Linked DNA regions of Sinobacterium norvegicum. The protein of the gene in region 2 interacts with the protein of the main gene of each other region in a pairwise test. Links are inferred from orthologs where the notes say so. Each region holds a gene or a part of one and is shown on either strand. Other genes may lie near its edges. The genes, in order: L9P87_RS09560, L9P87_RS12650 and sfsA.

What was found.
Region 1: the proteins of L9P87_RS12650 (region 2) and L9P87_RS09560 interact in binary tests that used the Escherichia coli proteins (3 or more experiments, as listed by UniProt). The link is inferred for Sinobacterium norvegicum from one-to-one orthologs.
Region 3: the proteins of L9P87_RS12650 (region 2) and sfsA interact in binary tests that used the Escherichia coli proteins (3 or more experiments, as listed by UniProt). The link is inferred for Sinobacterium norvegicum from one-to-one orthologs.

What each region holds. Positions count from the first base shown.
Region 1 is NZ_CAKLPX010000002.1:118,424-123,186, reverse strand. The notes cover bases 694-3,692. They hold L9P87_RS09560 (LytR/AlgR family response regulator transcription factor), read right to left. Parts: upstream 2,563-3,692; coding sequence 1,825-2,562; downstream 694-1,824. Other genes in these bases: L9P87_RS09555 (sensor histidine kinase), read right to left, coding at 2,555-3,634; hemC (hydroxymethylbilane synthase), read right to left, coding at 784-1,719; L9P87_RS09570 (uroporphyrinogen-III synthase), read right to left, coding at 694-797. In the rest of the region: more of L9P87_RS09570, read right to left, coding at 12-693; argH (argininosuccinate lyase), read left to right, coding at 3,813-4,763. UniProt on the Escherichia coli protein: Member of the two-component regulatory system BtsS/BtsR, which is part of a nutrient-sensing regulatory network composed of BtsS/BtsR, the low-affinity pyruvate signaling system YpdA/YpdB and their respective target proteins, BtsT and YhjX.
Region 2 is NZ_CAKLPX010000003.1:159,331-163,911, forward strand. What follows is about bases 1,257-4,073. They hold L9P87_RS12650 (glutamate-5-semialdehyde dehydrogenase), read left to right. Parts: upstream 1,257-1,945; coding sequence 1,946-3,202; downstream 3,203-4,073. Other genes in these bases: L9P87_RS12645 (cation:proton antiporter family protein), read right to left, coding at 1,257-1,713; nadD (nicotinate-nucleotide adenylyltransferase), read left to right, coding at 3,217-3,873; rsfS (ribosome silencing factor), read left to right, coding at 4,010-4,073. In the rest of the region: L9P87_RS12640 (calcium/sodium antiporter), read right to left, coding at 1-19; more of L9P87_RS12645, read right to left, coding at 115-1,256; more of rsfS, read left to right, coding at 4,074-4,348; 23S rRNA (pseudouridine(1915)-N(3))-methyltransferase RlmH, read left to right, coding at 4,355-4,581. UniProt on the Escherichia coli protein: Catalyzes the NADPH-dependent reduction of L-glutamate 5-phosphate into L-glutamate 5-semialdehyde and phosphate. The product spontaneously undergoes cyclization to form 1-pyrroline-5-carboxylate.
Region 3 is NZ_CAKLPX010000002.1:606,186-610,948, reverse strand. The notes cover bases 1,696-4,694. They hold sfsA (DNA/RNA nuclease SfsA), read right to left. Parts: upstream 3,563-4,694; coding sequence 2,828-3,562; downstream 1,696-2,827. Other genes in these bases: L9P87_RS11800 (pyridoxal phosphate-dependent aminotransferase), read right to left, coding at 3,559-4,694; L9P87_RS11810 (Rieske (2Fe-2S) protein), read left to right, coding at 2,484-2,831; L9P87_RS11815 (Rv3169 family protein), read right to left, coding at 1,696-2,293. Outside these bases: L9P87_RS11820 (AraC family transcriptional regulator), read right to left, coding at 1-1,032; more of L9P87_RS11815, read right to left, coding at 1,175-1,695; more of L9P87_RS11800, read right to left, coding at 4,695-4,713. UniProt on the Escherichia coli protein: Binds to DNA non-specifically. Could be a regulatory factor involved in maltose metabolism.

The DNA.
Region 1 (4,763 bases), on a different replicon or contig from region 2:
CTGCTGTGCTGCTAATCGTTAGCTTGACCGCTAACATGCAATTGCAACTGTGCAATCACCGCAGCACTTCCGGCATTGGCCGCGATTAAAACGCGTACAAATCCCGCCGTTGTTGCAATCATAGCAACACGGGCGCTGGGCACAACCAGCGGTATCTCTAATATTGATTGTTTTTCAGCTAATTGCAGTAAATTTTTAACACTGTCGGCACTCGCGGCGACGATGACATCGACGGACTCAGCCAGTGCTTGCTGCAACGATTCGCGATTCTCTATCGCCGCTCGCCGGCAATAGACCTCGGCGTAATCAACAGCTGCGCCACGCTGGCGTAACACCTCGGCAAGATGCTCACGGCCGCCCTGACCTCGGAAAATCAATACCTTTTGACCGCTCAGCTGCTGTAGCGATGGATTGGCCAGCAAGGCTTCGCTGTTATTGCTTTCGCCATTCAACTCGGCATCGATGTCAAAACGCTGCAGCGCCTCGGCTGTTGCCTTGCCAATAGCATGCCATCGCACACGTTCTGGCCACTGTGGCCAATACTGGTCGACCAGACCCATGCCGTAGCGGACGGCGTTGGTGCTGATAAATATAATATGCTGATAATTATCGAGGTCGAGCACGCCGTTGATCGCCGGTCGAAGCTGCTGCTCAGTGAGCGCATCGATCGCCATCACCGGCACGACCTTGGCCTCAAAACCCGCCGCCGTCACAGCGTCAGCCAAGCCATCGGCCTGACCTTCGGGCCGGGTGATTAAGACCTTGGCCACTGGCTGCTCGCTGCTAATCGTCGCCATAGACGGCTTTTAGAATCTCTCCAGCACCGCGGGCCAGCAATGCCTCGGCAATATCGATGCCGAGCTGCTCTGGATCACTGCCCGATTTCTCTTCAAATAAATATTCGCTGCCATCCGGCGAGCCCACCAAACCCCGCATCCACAGCTTGCTGCTGTCATTCGGGTCGGTAATCGCATAGCACGCAATCGGCACCTGACAGCCACCGTGCAAATGCTTGTTCATCGCCCGTTCGGCGCTGACACAGTCGGCGGTATAGCGATGTTGCAACGGCGCCAATAGCGCAATGGTTTCCTCATCGGCAAGACGGGCTTCCACCCCGACAGCACCCTGACCGCCAGCGGGAAGACTGACCTCTGCCGGCAGCGACTGACGAATACGATCGGCCATTTCCAGACGCTTTAAGCCGGCACTGGCGAGAATAATCGCATCGTATTCACCGTCGTCTAGTTTTCTCAAACGGGTATTCACATTGCCGCGCAGATCGATAATGGTGAGGTCTGGCCGTAGACGGCGCAACTGACACTGACGACGCAGGCTGGAGGTGCCGACACGGCTGCCCTCTGGCAACTCATCAAGGCTGGCATAGTGATTGGATACAAAAGCATCGGTGGGGTCTTCTCGCTGGCAAATAATCGCCAGCCCCAGGCCCTCAGGAAACTCCATTGGCACATCTTTCATCGAATGAACGGCTATATCCGCTCGATTCTCCAGCATGGCTAATTCCAGCTCTTTAACAAACAAGCCCTTGCCGCCAACCTTCGACAACGGCGTGTCGAGTAGAATATCGCCCTTGGTCGTCATCGAGACTAACTCAACGCGGAGGTTTGGGTGCAGCGCCTCGAGTTCGGCCTTAATAAATTCGGCCTGCCACATAGCCAGTGGGCTTTTTCGTGTCGCTATCCGCAACGTTTGTGCAATCATGTGTTCACCACCCAGAAATTATCGGCATCAGCCCGTGATTAAATTGCGACTATGATAAGCCAGCTACGACCAAAAGTCGCTGATACCGCAACATTTATCGGCCTCTTATAACGCCAGAATCAATTCTCTTACCGCCGCTGCATGGCGGCGGCTCACCTGCAACCGCCGCTCAACGCCCCGCAGACAAAGTTGGTATTGACCATCATCGCCACGTGCCAGCTTCTCAATATGACTTTTCCCAGCCAACGCATTGCGATGTACACGAATAAAATGATCGGGGAACTCCGTCTCCAACCCTTTTAACGACTCGTCAATCAGTACCTCGCCTTCGCTGTAGCCAAGGCTGACGTATTTCTGATCCGCGACGAAATAACGAATATCTTCGATGGCTACCAGCCCAATATCACCCTGGTGTTTAATACTAATATTGCGGCGGATACCATGCCCTCGCTGCGACTGCAGCTCCGTTTGCTGGGCCTGTGTTAATCGACCAACCCGATGTAACGCCTCGATTAACTTTTCTTTCTTCACCGGTTTCAACAGATAGGCGGCGGCGCTGGAATCGAACGCCTCTAGCGCATATTCACCGTAGGCGGTACAGAAGATAACCGCCGGTGGCGAGTTCAGTTGCGCTAACTGTTTGGCAACCTCAATACCACTGTCCCCCGGCATTCGAACATCGAGCAGCACAACATCAGGGCTCTGCTGAGCAACCAATGCCAATGCCTGATCGCCATTTTCAGCCTCACCACCGCAGTAAAAGCCGTCACAGTTCGCCAGCAGTTTTTGCAGGCGCAGCCTGGCCAGCGGTTCATCATCGACAACGACAACATTTTTATCCATCTCGACCTCCAGATGACAGGGATTCCCCGGCGATTGGCAGCGTCAGTACGGCGGTAAAAACATCTGAATGCTGCTGCAGCACCAAGCGGCCACGATCACCGTATATAGCCCGCAGGCGGCTGCGAATATTCTCGACTGCCATCTGATGCCCTTCCTGCCAAGGCTCGCTGCTGCTGGCAATAGGGTTGGTAATGGTAAAACAACAAACATCCCCCTGCTGCTCGCCACGGACAGTAATGCAGCCCCCCTCTGCCAAGGGCGAAATACCGTGATAAACAGCGTTTTCAATCAATGGCTGTAGGCAGAGCGCCGGTATTCTCAAACCATCAATAGGCAGTTGCTGTAACTGCCAATCGACACTCAGGCGGTCGCCCATACGCAACCCTTCGATGCGCAAATAGCCCCGGCACAGTGCCAGCTCGTCCTCCAGCGCCACCAGCACCGAAGAATGATTAAGGCTGGCGCGAAACAAATCACACAAATCTTCCACCGCCTGCTCCGCAGCGACAGGGTCAATACTGATTAAACTGGCAATACTGTTCATCGAATTAAACAAGAAATGCGGCTGTATTCTCGCCTGTAGCGCATCAATTTTAGCCATTAGCCGCGCCTGTTGTTGTCGGCGCAAGAGAAATTGGATGTAGAAATAGCGCCAGGTAATACCAAACAGCACCGCCGCCACCAGCAGATGCTGAAACAGTCGCCAGTGGCTGTCGACACTTTGCATAAAATCCACATGCAGCCACAGTGTTTGCCCGACAACACTGACAAAGGCGGTAATAAACAATACCAGTGCATAGCTCAACGCCGCGGCTTTAGCCAGGGCTATACGACAGAAAAAAGCCCTCAAACGCTGCAGTGCAGCGGCACTTAACAGCACCACCCACTGCACATAAAACGAGATGATACCCAGCCATTCCCAGCTAAATTGTTGCAGCCCTGAGTTGAGCACAGCCAGCACCAACGCCAGTAATTCGGCGACAATGACCAGCAGAGCAACACTGGAATTACGGTCAAAACGAGGAATAAAAAAATTATCGTCGTTGTGGCTGTTATGATTTTCACTATTCATCCGCTAAGTGTGCCCGTATCCATCTTCAGCAGCAACTCTCTGCTGTATAAGTTTGTCAGCGCTATTAAACACTTAGACTAGCATTATGCGACAAGCTTAGCCGAGGTAGCCGATAGAGGCCGACGGCTGCTATAATCGCCGCCAAACGATATTGGACTCAACAAGGTTAATAACTGTTATGACTGACCAAAAAACCAACCAGCAATGGGGCGGCCGCTTCAGCGAGCCAACCGACGCCTTCGTCGCCCGCTATACCGCCTCTGTCAACTTTGATCAGCGCATGTATAAGCAGGATATCCAGGGCTCTATTGCTCACGCCACCATGCTTGAACAGGCCGGTGTCTTAACCGTTGAAGAGCGCGACGCCATTCATCAAGGCCTGGCAGAAGTAACAGCCGATATCGAAGCCGGCACCTTTGAGTGGTCTATCGAACTCGAAGACGTCCACATGAATATCGAGGCGGCACTGACCGCCAAAATTGGTATCACCGGTAAGAAACTGCATACCGGGCGTTCACGCAACGACCAGGTTGCCACCGATATCAGACTTTTTCTGCGCGATGAAATCGATATCATCGCCAAGGAGCTCACACGACTGCAGGAAGGCCTGTTATTCATAGCCGAGCGCGAAGCCGACACCATCATGCCAGGTTTTACCCATCTACAAACCGCTCAACCAGTGACCTTTGGTCATCACTTATTGGCTTGGTTTGAGATGCTCCAGCGCGACTACAGCCGCCTGATGGACTGCCGCAAGCGGATGAATCAATCGCCCCTCGGCGCCGCCGCCTTGGCCGGTACCACCTACCCTATTCAGCGTGATTTGACGGCACAGCTGCTGGGCTTTGATAAGCCGACCGAGAACTCACTGGATTCGGTATCAGACCGAGACTTCGCCATTGAATTCTGCGCCTTTGCCAGCATGTTAATGACTCACCTGTCACGTGCCAGCGAAGAACTCGTCCTCTGGACCAGTGCTCAGTTTAACTTTATCGACCTGCCCGACCGCTTCTGCACCGGCTCATCGATTATGCCCCAGAAGAAAAACCCCGATGTGCCCGAGCTGGTCCGCGGTAAAACCGGCCGCGTCAACGGTCATCTAATCTGCCTGCTAACGCTGATGAAATCG
Region 2 (4,581 bases):
TGGCGGGGAGTAAGCTCACAGTAAAACCTCAATGTAATAAAAAACTGGCCGAGCATTATAGGCCGGAAAATGTCACTGTCGAGTATTAATCAGCATGCTGTAGAGAATACCCTATTAATAGCTCGGTGTGGGTTTAAACGGCAGCTCGCCAAGCTCAGCGTGTACGTGCTCGGCAAAACCAGTCCCCGCCTCGGCATAGAGGTTAAAGGCGGTAATTCCCATCTCGGTAAGCTCGTTCTGTTCGTCGGTAAAGTGGGCTGTGGCGGCAATAATGCCGTGGTAACCCAGCATGCGGATGGTCTCTGCGGCGCGGATGTTTTCGGCGTGGTTGGTCATCGCCAGCATGATGAGCTTCACTTTTTGACGGTCTAGGCGAACCAGAAAGTCTCTATCGGTGCCGTCGCCCTGATAAACCTGCCGACCAGCATCGGTGTGAACACGTGCGCGCTTGGCGCTTTCATCGAGACCGAGTACCACGTCGCCATAGTGTTCGCGGAGGTAGTCATAGGCGCCGGTGCCCACCCGCCCCATGCCGACGACCAGGATCTGAGCATTATCGGTGTCGACCGGTTTCTGTTCGTTGATGCGTTTGCTGGTTTCTAGGTGGCGGAGCTTCTCGCCATGTTTGTCATAGATTTTATGGGCCACTTTGTTGAGTTGGGCGGCGATGGTGAAACTTAGCACGATGGTAAGGGCAATAATTGCCGGCCACTGGCTGTCGATAATGCCGCTGGAGGCACCAAGGACAGCGACGATGAGGCCGAATTCGCTGTAGTTAGTCAATGCCAGTGAGCTTAATAAAGCAGAGCGTGCTCGCAGTCGCATACGGGTTAACAGCAGCATGTAGCCCAGCGGTTTGAAAAAGACGAAAGCGGTAATAATCAGCGCCAGGATCCAGGCATCGGCATCCGGCAGGCCGGCACTGCCGATGGTCATAAAAAAACCGACCAAAAACAGCTCTTTAAACTTAGGCAGTGTCTTGGCCAGTTCGCGGGTTTTGATATCGCCAGCCAGCACCACGCCCATAAACAGGGCGCCCAAGTCGGGTTTCAGGCCAGCAAATTTAAACAGTGCGGCGGCGCCGATAGCGTAGGCGAAGCCGAGCAGTACCAGTAACTCGTCGTGGCCGCTGTAGGCCATAATTTTTAAGATTAATGGCCTGGCGATGACAATCAACGGGATGGTCAGTGCCCAGATGTTGGGCAGTACGCCGCTGTTGATCGTCAGGTAGGCAACGGCAATCAGGTCTTGCATGATCAGTATGCCGATGGCGATCTTGCCATGCAGTGAGTTACTTTCGCCGCGGTCCTCCAGCACTTTGACCACGAAGACCGTGGAGGAGAACGATAAGGCGAAGGCGATAGTGGCAAGGCTGGCCCAGTCCTGCCCCAGGTAATGGCTGCCGATCGTCATGGCAATACCCTTGAGGATCAGCATCATGGCGCCGACTGAAGCGATCATATGCAGGCCGGTAGCTGCCCATACCTGTGGCATGGCAAGGGCGCGTAACTCGAGTTTGAGGCCAATGGTAAATAGCAGCAGCAAAATACCGACATCGGCCAATGGCTCGAGCCAGGGCGTGTTGAGGTTGAACTCACCGAGAATAAAGCCGCTGACCAAGAAGCCAATCATAGGGGGGAGTCCAAAGCGTTTAAAGACCAGGCCGCTGCCGAGGGCGAGTCCAAGAATGATGGCAAAGCTTAGGATATCCACAGGGGTTTTCTACCTTAATCTATAAAACAGCGGTTCGATGGCGGTGAATAAGCAGTTACCCTTACGACAGAGTGATAGCGTGTTATAATCATCGCCCTTATTATTCCGCCGCTATAAAATAGCATACGCGGCGTTGTATTTGCAGATTAGCAGACGATGATTGAGTAAATATTTCATTCGATATTATCGGCTAAGCAATTGAGTATTATTTATAAATAGTTTGGACGACACGATGAACGTAGAGCAATACATGACCGATGTTGGTCGTCAGGCGCGAGCCGCATCACGGGCCATGGCCAAGGCCACCACCGAGCAAAAGAATGCTGCCTTACAGGCCTGTATTGAGCAGTTAAACGCGGCCAAAGAGCAAGTTCTGGCGGCCAATGCCGTTGATTTACAGGCGGGTCGAGAAAACGGCCTGGACGATGCGCTGTTAGACCGACTTGAATTAACGCCGGCGCGTTTTGATGGCATGTTAGAAGGGCTGCAGCAGGTGGCAACCCTGCCTGACCCGATTGCAGAAATCACCGACATGAAATATATGCCCAGTGGTATTCAAGTCGGCCGTATGCGAGTGCCCCTGGGTGTTATTGGTATCATTTATGAGTCGCGCCCCAATGTTACTGTCGAGGCGGCAAGCCTGTGTCTGAAGTCGGGCAATGCGGCCATTCTTCGTGGTGGCAGCGAGTCTATTCACTCCAACCAAGCCATCGCCCAGTGCGTCGCCGCAGCGCTGGCCAGTGTCGGGCTGCCAAGCGCCGCGGTACAGGTTGTTGAAACCACTGACCGCGCCGCCGTTGGCGCCTTGATTACCATGCCAGAGTTTGTCGACGTCATTGTTCCCCGTGGCGGCAAGGGCTTGATCGAGCGTATTAGTAACGATGCCAAGGTCCCGGTGATCAAACACCTCGATGGTATCTGTCATGTCTATATCGATGACAAGGCCGATGTCGCCAAGGCCGAGGCGATTGCCCTCAATGCCAAGACCCATCGCTACGGCACTTGTAACACCATGGAAACCCTCTTAGTTGCCGAGCCAGTAGCCGCGTCGATATTGCCACGCCTGGCTGAGCTGTATGCCGAAAAGGGTGTTGAGTTGCGAGGCTGTGAAAAAACCTGTGCGATTCTACCGCAGGCGATTGCCGCCACCGAAGCGGACTGGCATACCGAGTATTTAGCACCGGTGCTGTCGATTAAGGTGGTCGATGATATGGATGCCGCAATTGTTCATATCAACCATTACAGCTCGCAACACACCGAGTCGATTATTACCGAAGACTACAGCCGCGCCCGCCGTTTTATTCGCGAGGTGGACTCCAGTTCGGTGATGGTCAATGCCTCGACCCGATTTGCCGATGGCTTCGAATACGGCCTGGGTGCCGAGATCGGTATTTCGACGGATAAGATCCATGCCCGCGGTCCGGTTGGTTTGGAGGGCTTGACCTCGCAGAAGTATGTGGTCTTTGGTGATGGTCATATCCGGCAGTAAGTCGGTGACTTCTGATGTCGCGTAAGTCGATGAAAAAAGCGCTTTGGGGCGGCACCTTCAACCCGGTTCACCGCGGTCATATCGAGACGGCAAGGGCGTTGCAGCAACGATTGCAGCTCGATGAGTTGGCGCTGCTGCCTGCAGCCAGGCCGCCGCATCGTGCGGCACCGGAGGTTGCCGACCAGCACCGCCTAGCCATGTTGGCGCTGGCTGTTGCTGATGACCCGCGGCTGTCGGTGGATGAACGTGAGTTCCGCCGTGACGCGCTCTCCTATACCGTCGATACCCTTGCCGAGTGGCGCCAACAATCTGGCGACGATGCTTGGCTGGCCTTTTGTGTTGGCATGGATTCGCTGGTCAACCTGACCAGTTGGCATTGTTGGCAGCAAATAACAGATCATAATCATTTGATTGTTTGCGCCCGTCCAGGTTGGCAGCGCCCTCTTGATGACGAACAGCCAGCTCTGGCGGCGTGGTTGCAGCCACGTCTGGTGTCGGGCGTCGAGCAGTTGTCTGACTCGCATCGGGGGCGGGTGGCGATAATCGAATTGCCACCGTGGGATATCTCTTCCTCGGATATTCGCCAGCGCATCGCCCAGGGCTTCTCGGTTGCGCCATTGGTCGGAGGCCCTGTTGCCAGCTATATTGAACGGCATCGATTATATCGTTAATGCTTGGCTGCTGATCTGTATAAACGGTATCGCTGGCGGCAAACTATCGGTATAGTGCGGCAAAACTTTCAGTGGTGGAATTTCCATCAGTCGGTTAATCATCGCTGTGACAGCGAAGAAGCAATGAGTAAAAACTATGAATACTGAAGAAATCAAAGAGTTAGCGCTAGAGTTTTTAGATGATTTGAAGGCCAGAGACGTTGTCTCTCTCGATGTGAGTCAATTGACCGACGTTACCGACACGTTGATTATTGCCACCGGCACCTCGGCTCGTCATGTAAAATCATTGGCCGATAATGTCGCCATGGAATTTAAGAAGCGTGATTATGCCCCCCTTGGTGTTGAAGGCGGCAACGTTGGTGACTGGGTATTGGTTGACCTCGACAGCGTGGTCGTACACGTCATGCAGGAAGAGGCGCGTGAGCTCTATGACCTAGAGCGCTTGTGGGCAGGTCCAGGTCCGGACGGCGAGTAGAAAACGGTGCGCATTCGTATCATTGCCGTCGGCTCTAAAATGCCAAAGTGGGTAGACGAGGGGGTCAATGAATACCTCAAGCGTCTGCCGGCAACCTTCAAGGTGGAGTTTGTTGAAATCCCCTTGGGTAAACGCGGTAAGGGCGCGGATGTAAAGCGGGCCATTGCCAGTGAAAGCACTAATATGCTGGCACAGGTGCCGGCGTCTAGCCGCGTTGTCGCACTCGATGTACT
Region 3 (4,763 bases), on a different replicon or contig from region 2:
AACATGATTTAGTCGATATTCCCCCGGCGCCACACCCGTCCATTTTTTAAATGAGCGATGAAAAGCGCTGGCGTCACTAAAGCCAACCAAAACAGCCACTTCGCTGACTGGTTCCGTACTGTAAAGCAACAACTCAACGGCGCGATCTCGCCGACAGTGATCTTTGATTTTTTGGTAAGAGGTACCCTCCTCCTCCAAGCGACGACGCAGAGTTCTCGCCGATAGATTTAACCGATCGGCCATGACATCAAAACCGGGCAATTCATCGGTTAGGTTCTCACTTAAGATAGTGCGAATTCGTGACAATATACTTTGCTCACCCAATACCGGCTGAATAATGACCTGATAGGGCGCCTCTTTAATGAACACCTCAAAATCGGCATCGCTACGAATAATCGGCAAACGGAGATAGTGACTACTAAAAGTCAGCGAATTAGTGGCTGTATCAAAGTCCACCGGACAGCTAAAAAAATGCTCCATAGCCCCCATATTACTGGGTTTTTCGCCGGCGCAACTGGCGCTGATAATTTCTATTTGGCGACCAATCAACCAGCCGCACAAGCGCAGCCACATCGCCAGCGCACTTAACACCGCGGGCTGGTATTGGGCTTCACCGGGGTGCTCTGGCAGGCAATAGTGGATCGTCGACATACCCAACGCCTCATCGACATCTAAGCGATGAATAATATCCTCGTCTCTGCCAGGCTCTCGACAGGCCAGATTAAAATCAATAGCCCGCACCAGAGCGTCGTGCAACGATGGGCAATTTAATACCGCATAGGCGATCATCCGGGTCGTTCCCAAAGGGGAACGACTCGCCCCCAGCAGGCCCCCAGACTCATCACCAATGTAATCGACGATAGCGACAAATAACCGATTATACTGCTCAACCGTTAACTTGCTCAGGTCTAAATCGCCTAAACCGGCCTGCTCCAAAACGGTATCAACTCCAACACCTTTGCTATGCAGCGGCATCAATAACGCAGTGACAAACGCTGGCGGGACAAGGCCTTCTCGCGGGGGGGAATTCACTGTGACTACAACCTCTGGCAGCATGGACTGACGCAGCCGTTAATAACCAGCTAACTGTCTAATATCACTCTATTATAGAGATGCGAAAGCCGAATTCAACGATGTAATATCCGGTACCAACCCGCCCACAGTGAGGTACTGACTATTCAGCGCCGTCGAAAAAGTCTTTAAAGCCTGACGGGGCGTGGCGGCCAATGATAATACTCTCGAAGGTGCCATAACCGACCTTATCACCCAGGGTTGCCCTCACTACTTGATGGTTGTGGATAAATTGGTAGTCGAGTTCGTTCACCTCATCGAGATTCCAATCCTCACGGAATGTTTCAAGCTCCCCCTTCCAATAGCCGTGCCCCCATTCAAAATGGTTGTAACCAATACCCAGCATATAAAACTTCTGCAGCGGCTCTAGAGTGATGTGATAACTTTCGCCATTCTTGTCGGCAAAGTCGAAGTCAACCGATTGCGCACGGCGCGTACCTGGCACAAATTTTACTCTGTGCTCGATAGCAGTCATCGCAATCATCCCGCTATCCTCGCCCACAGGAATGCTATCCATATCAGAGTACAGTGGTACTAAATCCGCGGACACTTGGGTGGCATTACCGTCACGATCCTCAAAGGTACCAAACTGCGACGCCTGATCACCAAAATTGATCGGACACCAGGCCCAATAAACGCCGGGCTCATTATTCATCAGACCCGGTGCGCCACCAGCAGGCTCTCCTACCGGGCGAACACCCCATGATTTATCACGGGTCGCATAAGCCTTGTTAACCTCGGTGCGTTCGCCGTCGATGATAAAATGCCCCTGCCAATGCCCCAACTGAGTAAAGCGGGTGTTATGCATAATCAGATGGCCATCATCATGCATAATATTTTTTGGCTCCTGATGCGGGGCAGAAATAGCGGTGAATAACAGGTCACAGGTGATGTTGTGCTCGTTTTCGGTTAGTCGTACACGTATCTGTCGCATCGGCTCTACAACCTCAACGCTTAATGGCCCGACAGCGGTATCCAAACGCTCCTTTGGGGCACGTCGCGAGGCATGAAAAGCAACTTGCTTATCCCCCATGGCAACACTGAAGTGACCATCCATTACCCGACGATTGGGGTATAGACCAAGTCCTATTTCAAACAGAAAAGTATCTTCATCGAAACCGTTAAACCAGTATCGATCATAGAAATTACGATCACTTTGCGAGGGCTCCGCCACGGGCTCGGCGGTTTGGTGTATGCAGTAGTCATCGAAACTGGTAATCATTGCTATCCCCTGTCATCTATTGTTATTGGTTATTATGGCAGCCGTAAACTCACAATACTATCGTATAGGGAGCATAACAAGCTGCATGACCGATGGTTAATAGAAGCAGGCGGAAGAACACCGGTGGCTTTTTCATCGAGGGAAAATCAGGTAAAGTTGCCTTCCGCTATTTTTACCAAGGTTATATACCGTGAGCCGTTTTACTATTCCCGTCTGCCACGTCGATGACATCGATCACGAGAGCTCTAAAGGCTTTGAGATTGGCGATCTAAACTTCTTTGCTGTTAAGCGCGATGGCATAATTACGCTGTTTCAAAATAATTGCCCCCACCTCGGCGTGAACCTCGAATTTCAACAGGATCAATTTCTCGATGCCGATAACTTCTACATTATGTGCTCAACCCACGGCGCCTTGTTTCAACCTGAAGACGGCAAATGTGTCTATGGCCCATGCCAAGGCCAAAGCCTTATCTCCGTTGACTTTGAAGTGATTGAGCAGCAGATCCATATCGCTGAAGCCGCGACAGCTATCGCCTAGCTGTTAAAGTGTAAGCGACGATCAATGGTAATGGCCTTGGGTGTGATACTGGCCCTATAGGCAATCACCTCCACCCCCGCAGCCATCGCTTCTAAGAGGGTTTGGCAGTAGCTGGGGTCAATATCGCGGGCCGGCTCAACCACCTCGATACCCTCATGCTGAACGCAGTAAAACAACACCGCTCGGTACCCTTCTGCAACCATTGCCATCAACTCCCGTAGGTGCTTTCGACCACGATCACTGACGGCATCAGGGAACTGGCCGATGCCATTCTCTCTCAACAAGGTCACGCTTTTGACCTCGACATAACACTTGCGGCGCTGGGGGGCCGACAGCAGAAAGTCGATACGGCTATTCTCGAGCCCATAACGTGCCTCTCGAACCACCTGAGAATACCCCGCCAATTCTTCGACAACACCCTCAGCCAGCGCTTCCGCCAGTAAGTCGTTGGCAAAGGCGGAATGAATACAGGCTAACGACAATCGTGCCGGGCTATTATCCAACACCTGTTGATGGTCAATTTCAGCCAACACCCAGCCATGCTTGTACTTTCGTTTGGGATTGTCACTGATGCTAAGCCAAACGCGCTCACCCGGCATGGCACAACCTGTCATCTTGCCCGTATTGGGGCAGTGAGCAGTAATGATTTCACCATTGAGCAGCTCGACATCGGCAAGAAATCGCTTATAGCGCTTGATCAGCCTGCCTTCCACCAGTTCGGGCAGCCTCATGTCAGCACCTTGCTAAGCCGCTCGACCGCCTGTTCGAGCTTCTCCATACCGGTGGTATAGGCAAAACGTACGTGACGATCAGCCAAGTGTCGACCAAAGTCCACCCCCGGGGTTAAGGCAATACCATGTTGCTCGAGCATATCGACGCAAAATTGCTGGCTATTATTACTGAAGCGACTGATATCAGCATACAGGTAAAGACCACCGGCGGGCTTATTCGCGATATTGAAACCTAGCTGACACAGTTCAGGGTAAAGAAAATCACGGCGCTGCTTGAAGATGGCCTTGCGCTGATTGAGGATCTCCCGCGTTTCATCCTTAAAACAAGACAGCGCTGCATATTGTGCCGGTGTCGACAGCGATATAAACAGATTCTGCGCCAGCCGTTCCATTTCCTGCACCGCATTCTGGGGAGCAACCAACCAACCCAAGCGCCAACCTGTCATACCAAAATATTTGGAAAAGCTATTAATCACAAAGGCCTGATCCGTATGCGCCAGAATACTGGCAGCGTGATCATCGTAATCGAGGCCATGGTAAATCTCATCGGCCACCAAATAGCCTCCTTTAGCAGCACATATTTGATACAGCGCTTCGAGTTCCTCTGCCGATAAGATCTCCCCTGTTGGGTTGGCAGGACTCGCCACCATGGCACCGATGGTTTGCTGCTGCCAGTGCTGCTCTAGATGACGGGCCTGCAGTTGAAAACGGTCTTCAGCTCCGACCGGAATCAATTGAGCATGGCCCTCAACCAACCGCAGGAAATGACGATTGCAAGGGTAGCCTGGGTCGGTCATTAACATCGACTTGCCCGGGTCCATCAACAACGCTGCGATTAATAGCAAGGCACCACTGGCACCCGCGGTAACCATAATCCGCTCCGGCGCAATATCGAGACCATAATCCGTTTGGTAATAGCCGCTGATGGCTTCTCTCAACGCCGGTATCCCTGCAGCCGGTGTATAGCCAGTATGGCCGTCCATTAAGGCTTTCGCGCCAGCGAGACGAATAGGCTCGGCGGTGGTAAAATCAGGTTCCCCTGCCTCTAAATGCAGAATGTTCCTACCTTCAGCCTCTAATTGCTTGGCACGGGTTAATACTTCGACGACTCGAAAGGGCTCAATATCATCCATTCGGCGGGAAAAAGGCATGGCAACGTCTCTGTTATCTTGTTTATCTGGCCATATTAACAGATCTGATC